3 regions of the Nocardiopsis sp. L17-MgMaSL7 genome follow, and region 3 is predicted to be linked to each of the others. Evidence: predicted binding sites of a transcription regulator. Region 3 holds the regulator's gene; each other region holds the start of a gene.
The links. Region 3 encodes LexA, which represses DNA repair genes until DNA is damaged. Its sites were predicted from a motif close to TCGAACANNTGTTCGA; they were not measured.
Positions count from the first base shown of each region.

Region 1: the regulator LexA is predicted to act here: its motif matches at 940-955, upstream of ruvC (crossover junction endodeoxyribonuclease RuvC).
Region 2: the regulator LexA is predicted to act here: its motif matches at 1,301-1,316, upstream of uvrA (excinuclease ABC subunit UvrA).

Region 1 is NZ_QGTF01000001.1:52,026-54,289, forward strand. It holds gene ruvA (Holliday junction branch migration protein RuvA) at 1-263, opposite strand, end outside; gene ruvC (crossover junction endodeoxyribonuclease RuvC) at 350-898, opposite strand; gene BDW27_RS00255 (NUDIX hydrolase) at 1,128-1,946, shown strand; gene BDW27_RS00260 (hypothetical protein) at 2,019-2,264, shown strand, end outside.
Region 2 is NZ_QGTF01000015.1:105,250-107,513, forward strand. It holds gene uvrA (excinuclease ABC subunit UvrA) at 1-1,037, opposite strand, end outside; gene BDW27_RS23025 (TerC family protein) at 1,384-2,264, opposite strand, start outside.
Region 3 is NZ_QGTF01000002.1:404,223-406,486, forward strand. It holds gene nrdR (transcriptional regulator NrdR) at 1-143, opposite strand, end outside; gene lexA (transcriptional repressor LexA) at 752-1,480, shown strand; gene BDW27_RS04445 (S9 family peptidase) at 1,530-2,264, shown strand, end outside.

The sequences.
Region 1 (2,264 bases), on a different contig from region 3:
ATGGCCAGGGCGATGCGGGGGCCGATGCCGGAGGCGGTCTGGACCTGTTCGAACAGGTTCCGCTCGTCGTCGTCGGCGAACCCGAAGAGGGTGAGGGAGTCCTCGCGGACGACGAGGCTGGTGGCCACGGTGCCCTCCTCCCCCACGTGAAGCCGGGAGAGGGCGGAGGGAGTGCACTGGACGGTCATACCGACCCCGCCGACGTCGATCACGGCGCTGGCCGCGCCGCGTGCGGCCACCCGGCCGGTGAGGAACGCGATCATCTCGTGTGGACACCGGGAGGGGTGCCCGTCTCCTTCCTTGGGGGCTGTGGTGCTGCCTGACGCGCACGCCGCCGCTCTGCCGGGGGCTAGCGGCCGCGTGCGCGTCGGGCCAGTTCCACCTTGCGGGCGAAGTCCTGTTGGGCCTGGGCGACCCGGGCCTGGGCCCCGCCGCGCCAGATGTGGCAGATGGCCAGGGCCACGGCGTCCGCGGCGTCGGCCGGTTTCGGCGGCCCGTCGAGTCCGAGGATACGCGCCACCATGCCACCGACCTGCTTCTTGTCGGCGCGACCGTTGCCGGTGATGGCGGCCTTGGCCTCGCTGGGGGTGTGGGTGGCCACGGGGAGTCCGCGCCGGGCGGCGCAGACCAGGGCGATGCCGCTGGCCTGGGCGGTTCCCATGACGGTGCTGAGGTTGTGCTGGGCGAAGACGCGTTCGACGGCGACGGCGTCCGGCTCGTACTTGTCGAGCCATTCCTCGATGCCGCGTTCGACCTCCACCAGGCGCTGCGGGAGCGGGGTGTCGGGGCTGGTGCGGATGGCGTCGGCGGCCAGCAGGCGCAGGGGGCGGCCGATGGCGCCCTCGACGGCCCCGACCCCGCAGCGGGTCAGCCCCGGGTCGATCCCCAGCACGCGCACGTCCCCACCCTGTCCTTTTCTCGTCGCCCACGGCCGTGTTCTCGAACGTCCGTTCGCACCATGCTAGCGGCGGGCGCCGACGGGATCGGCCGCCAGGCGCGGCGTGTCGCCCCCGAGGGGTGGACGGGCGGACCCAGGGGTGGACGGGCGGACCGAGCGGTGCTAGGTTGAACTCACATCGAGAAAAACTCAGCTTGAGAACAACAAGGGGGAAGCAGTGTCCGAGGGGATCGACGGGCCGACCGGGGACCCGCGCGGAGCGGGTCGCTACGACGCGGCCGACGAGCGCAGGTACCTCGCCGGCTACGACCCGAACGCGTTCGCGCCCGTCGCCGTCACCGTCGACGTGGTGGCCACGACCATCCGCGACGGAGTCCCCCACGTCCTGCTCGGCCGACGCACCCGGCAGCCGCAGCGAGGCCGGTGGGCTCTGCCCGGCGGCTTCGTCCGGGCCCAGGACGGACCGGACGCCCCGGCCGACCGCGACCTGCCGGACGCCGCCCTGCGCGTGCTCACGGAGAAGACCCCCCTGCCCGCCGAGCTGCACCTGGAGCAGCTCGGCACCTACGGGGCGATCGCGCGGGACCCGCGGATGCGGGTGGTGTCGGTGGCGTACATGGTGCTGGCCCCCGACCTGCCCGACCCGCACACCGGCCGCGACACGGCCGAGGCCGCGTGGGTCCCGTGGACCGCCCTCGGACACGGCGACGGTGGCAGGGACCGGCACGAACTCGCCTTCGACCACGCTCGCGTCCTCGCCGACGCGATCGAACGCGCCCGTTCCAAGCTGGAGTACACCGCGCTCGCCACCGCCTTCCTCCCGTCCACGTTCACCATCTCCGCTCTGCGCGGCGTGTACGAGGCGGTGTGGGGGCGGACCCTGCACGCCGCCAACTTCCACCGCAAGATCCTGGCCACCCCGGGGTTCGTGGAGGACACCGGTGAGCTGGCCGAGCGCGGGGGCGCGGGGGGCGGCCGCCGCGCGCGGCTGTACCGGGCGGGCGGCGCCGCCCTGCTCCACCCGCCACTCCTGCGCGGCGCCCAGTGAGGAGACGGGGCCGCCAACAGTGAGCGGGACCCCGTGAGCACTCGTCGAGCCACACCCCCGGAAGGGAGACCGGTGAACGTGGAGCACAACCCCCAGGGCGGACTCGACTCCGCCCTGCGCGAGCTCGGACTCGCGGCCGACCCCGCCGCGCTGTTCGGTCCCCTGCCGCTCGACGGCGAGGCGGTCCCCGTGGCCGCCACCGCCGCGTACCGGCACCTGGCCCGGCTGCTCCATCCCGACACCGCGCCCGCCGAGCGCTCCGCCGAGGCAGCGGCCGGGTTCTCCCGGCTCACCGAGGCCTGGCGGCGCTACCGGACG
Region 2 (2,264 bases), on a different contig from region 3:
GGCAGCCGCTCCCAGGAAGTGTCGGTGTCGAACCCCACGGCCTCGCCGAGCGCCTTGAGGATCCGCTCCCAGTAGCCGCCGTTGGGACCGCCGGACCAGGGGGCGATGGCGCCCTCGGCCAGGGTCCTCTCGGGGTCGGGGACCAGCAGGTCCGCGTCGACCTCCATGCGGGTGCCCAGACCGGAGCAGTCGGGGCAGGCGCCGTAGGGCGCGTTGAAGGAGAAGGAGCGCGGTTCGAGCTGCTCGAAGGAGAGGTCGTCGTAGGGGCAGTAGAGGTGTTCGGAGAAGACCTTCTCCCGCTCGGGGTCGTCGGCCTCCAAGTCCACGAAGTCCAGGACGATGGTGCCGCCAGCCAGCTTGAGCGCCGTCTCCACCGAGTCGGTGAGCCGCCCGTTGGCTCCGGGCTTGACGCTGAGCCGGTCCACGACCACGGCGATGTCGTGCTTGTCGTAGCGGCCGAGCTTGGGCGCCTCGTCCAGCCGGACCGACTGGCCGTCGACGACGGCGCGGGTGTAGCCCTTGGACTGGAGGTCCTTGAAGAGCTCGATGTACTCGCCCTTGCGTCCGCGCACGACCGGTGCGAGCACCTGGAAGCGGGTACCCTCGGTCATCTCCATGACCCGGTCGACGATCTGCTGCGGCGTCTGCCGGGCGATCTCGCGGTGGCACTCCGGACAGTGCGGAACGCCCACGCGGGCCCAGAGCAGGCGCAGGTAGTCGTAGACCTCGGTGATGGTGCCCACCGTGGACCGCGGGTTGCGGCTGGTCGACTTCTGGTCGATGGAGACCGCCGGGGACAGGCCCTCGATGAAGTCCACGTCGGGCTTGTCCATCTGGCCCAGGAACTGGCGGGCGTACGCCGAGAGGGACTCGACGTAGCGGCGTTGGCCCTCGGCGAAGATCGTGTCGAAGGCGAGCGAGGACTTGCCCGAACCTGACAGGCCGGTGAACACGATCATGGAGTCGCGGGGCAGGTCCAGCGACACGTCCTTGAGGTTGTGCTCCCGTGCTCCACGGACCACGAGTTGTTCGACCATCGAGTGAGACATCCTTCGGCTCTGACGCACAGGCGCGGACCACGTCGGAGAGACGTCGGTGGACCCGTGTATGGCTTCGCGTTGAGGCGGTCGCGGACCCCTCGGGGCCGCCGCGGCTCCGGAATCGGGCCGCTCAGGAGATGTCGGGGAGTGGTGAGGCGACTCCCCGTTCGACAAGACTAACGATCACCCGGGGCCGTTTCTTCCGCCGCGCGAAAATGGTGGCGCCCCGACGCGTGAGCGCCGGGACACCACCACTATAAACGAACAACCGTTCGAACGATGCTGGTTTCCACAGTTCCCGGGACCGGGTCGCGGGAACGTCCGCGGACGGAGTGGTCCGGGGTCAGGAGCGGTCGGCCGTGTCCCGGCCCTGGCCCTCGACCTCGGCCCGGCGGCGCTGGTCGATACCGGACTTGACCAGGCTGCCGACGATGGTGACGGTCATGATGCCCAGGATGACGGTGAGCGAGGTACCGATGCCGATGTCCACGACGTGCACACCGTTCTCGTGCAGGGCGTGCAGGATCATCTTCACGCCGATGAACACCATGATCGCGGACAGGCCCCAGCTGATGTAGGCCAGGCGGTCCATCAGTCCGGCCAGCAGGAAGTACAGCTGGCGCAGCCCCATCAGGGCGAAGGCGTTGGCGGTGAAGACGATGTAGGCGTCCTGCGTGAGGCCGAAGATGGCCGGGATGGAGTCGACGGCGAAGACGAGGTCGATGACGCCGATCGCGACGATCACCAGCAGCATCGGGGTCACGTGGCGGCGGCCGTCGAGCTTCACGGTGAGCTTGGCGCCGTGGTAGTCCTTCGTCACGGGCCAGAAGCGCTTCACCAGGCGCACGACCGGCGTCTGCGTGAAGTCCTTCTCCTCGTCGTCGCCCTTGACGTGGTCGCGGACGATCTTGTAGCCGGTGTAGATGAGGAAGACGCCGAAGAGGTAGAAGACCTCACTCCAGGCGTTGATGACCTGCGCGCCCAGCACGATGAAGAAGCCGCGCATGATGATCGCGATGACGATGCCGACGAGCAGGACCTCGTGCTGGTACTTCTTCGGGACCGCGAACGCGGTCATCAGAAGGTAGAACACGAAGAGGTTGTCGATGCTCAGGCTCTTCTCGGTGACGAACCCGGCAAAGTACTCGGCGCCCGCCGTCGGGTTGCCGAAGTACATGACCCCGAACCCGAACACGATGGCGATGCCGATGTAGAAGACGGCCC
Region 3 (2,264 bases):
ACCATCAGCAGGACGGTCTCCTGGGTGGTGAAGCGCCGCTCGCAGACGGGGCAGGTCCTGCGGCGCCGGATGGCCGCGCCGTCGTCGGTGGACCTGCTGTCGATCACCCTGGTGTCCGGATGACGGCAGAACGGACAGTGCATCCCGGTTCACCTGGCTTTCCTGTACCCGACCAACAACCCTGGAGGTCTACTTAACCACAACTTATTGACCACAGCCCCCATGTCAACACCAGATGTTGTGGTCGAACCTAGGCGTTGGGGCGGACACCCGCAACCCTGCCGACGGCGTGTCCCCAAACCCGGAACAGGGGCGGCCAAGGAACGGGGTTCGAGGAGGTGGAAACGGGGATGCGCGGCTCCGGGAGACGAATCCAAGGATAAGGGGGCGCGGGCGCGCGGCTCGACGCCCGCCACGCCTCGGCGCCGACCGAATTCCCCCCTCTCCTGTCAGCACGGAGTGGCGGCGGGGCACGGCGAGACGAACCCCATACCGGAGCGCGCATTCCACGGACAACGGCCACGGCGAGCGTGTACACACATAAGTCCGGGCCACCGGAAATCGGGACGCGAAAACACAATGCGAAATCCGTGCGCGCCCTCGTCCACACGTTCTCGAACGCTTGTTTGATATCACCGTGTGCAACGACTAAAGTTGACCTTGATTTCACACCGGCTTCGCCGTCCGGTCCGCGTGGCCGATCCGGCCACACACAGGCCCTGACCGAACCGAACACCGAGGAGGCCCGGCCGTGCCGGAGGAGAACCCCGGAGCCGTCGGCTCCGGACCCACCACCGTTCTTTCGCCCGTGGACCCGGGCCCGCCCGGGTCCGACACCCCCAAGCTCACCGCACGTCAGCAGAGTGTCCTCAACTGCATCCAGCGGTACGTCCGGGAACGGGGTTACCCGCCGTCCATCCGGGAGATCGGCGACACGGTCGGCCTGTCCAGCCCCTCCAGCGTGGCGCACCAGCTCAAGGTGCTCCAGCGCAAGGGTTACCTGCACCGGGACCAGAACCGGCCGCGCGCCGTGGAGCTGCGCACCCCGGGCCGTGAGGCCTCCCAGACCCTCACCCAGGAGGAGCTCACCGCCGACTCCACCAGGGCGGCCTCGGTGCCGCTGGTCGGCCGGATCGCGGCCGGTGGCCCGATCCTGGCCGAGGAGGCCGTGGAGGACGTCCTGGCGCTGCCGCGTCAGCTGGTCGGCGAGGGCCGCCTGTTCATGCTCACCGTGGTCGGCGACTCCATGATCGACGCCGCGATCACCGACGGCGACCTGGTGGTGGTCCGTCAGCAGCAGACCGCCGAGAACGGTGACATCGTCGCGGCGATGCTGGACGACGAGGCCACCGTCAAGGTGCTGCGGCGGGAGCCGGACGGGCACGTGTGGCTGATGCCGCGCAACGACGCCTACGAGCCCATCCAGGGTGACGAGGCCACCATCCTCGGCAAGGTCGTCACGGTCATGCGCCGGGTCTGAGCCCAGGTCCCGGAGCCGGGGGTGGTGGGCGTGCCGATACGCTGAGGGCGTGTCGACACCTGCCTCCGCCCCCGTGTCCCCTTCCCCGAGCCGACCGCGCACTGCCCTGGCCGCGGCCCTGGTCGCCGGGGCCCTGCTGGTCTCCGCGTGTACGCCCAGCGACGGTGACGGCCCCGCGCTACCGGGTGCCGCCGGGCAGGAGCGCGAGGTCTCCTTCGAGGGTGGCGGTTTCACCGTGCCCGGCACCTTCACCGCTCCCTCCGGCGCCGGCGAGGGCTCCGTCCCGGGGGTGCTCATCGTCTCCGGCAGCGGCCCCACCGACCGGGACGGCAACGGCGCCGCGCGACCGGACGCCAACACCAACCTGAACCTCGCCCGGGTGCTGAGCGGTGCGGGCGCCGCTTCGCTGCGCTACGACAAGTTCGGCAGCGCCGATCCGGCCGACATGAGCGCGGCCGAGGAGGAGGCTCTCGACCAGCCGGTCGACCCCCTCGTCTTCGACCGGCAGATGGCCGCCGCCTACACGGAGCTGGTCTCCCAGCCCGAGGTGGACCCCGAGCGCACGGTCATCCTCGGCCACAGTGAGGGCGCCCTGTTCGCGCTGCGCGCCCACGAACTCCTCGACGCCGAACCCGCACTGGTGCTGGCCGCTCCGCCGGGCACCCGCATGCTGGATCTCATCGACCGCCAGGTGTCCGAGCAGATCCGCACCGCCGAGGCCCAGGGCGGTGTCGGCGAGGTGACCGCCGCGCGCATGCTCTCGGACCTGCGGGCGGGCCGGGCC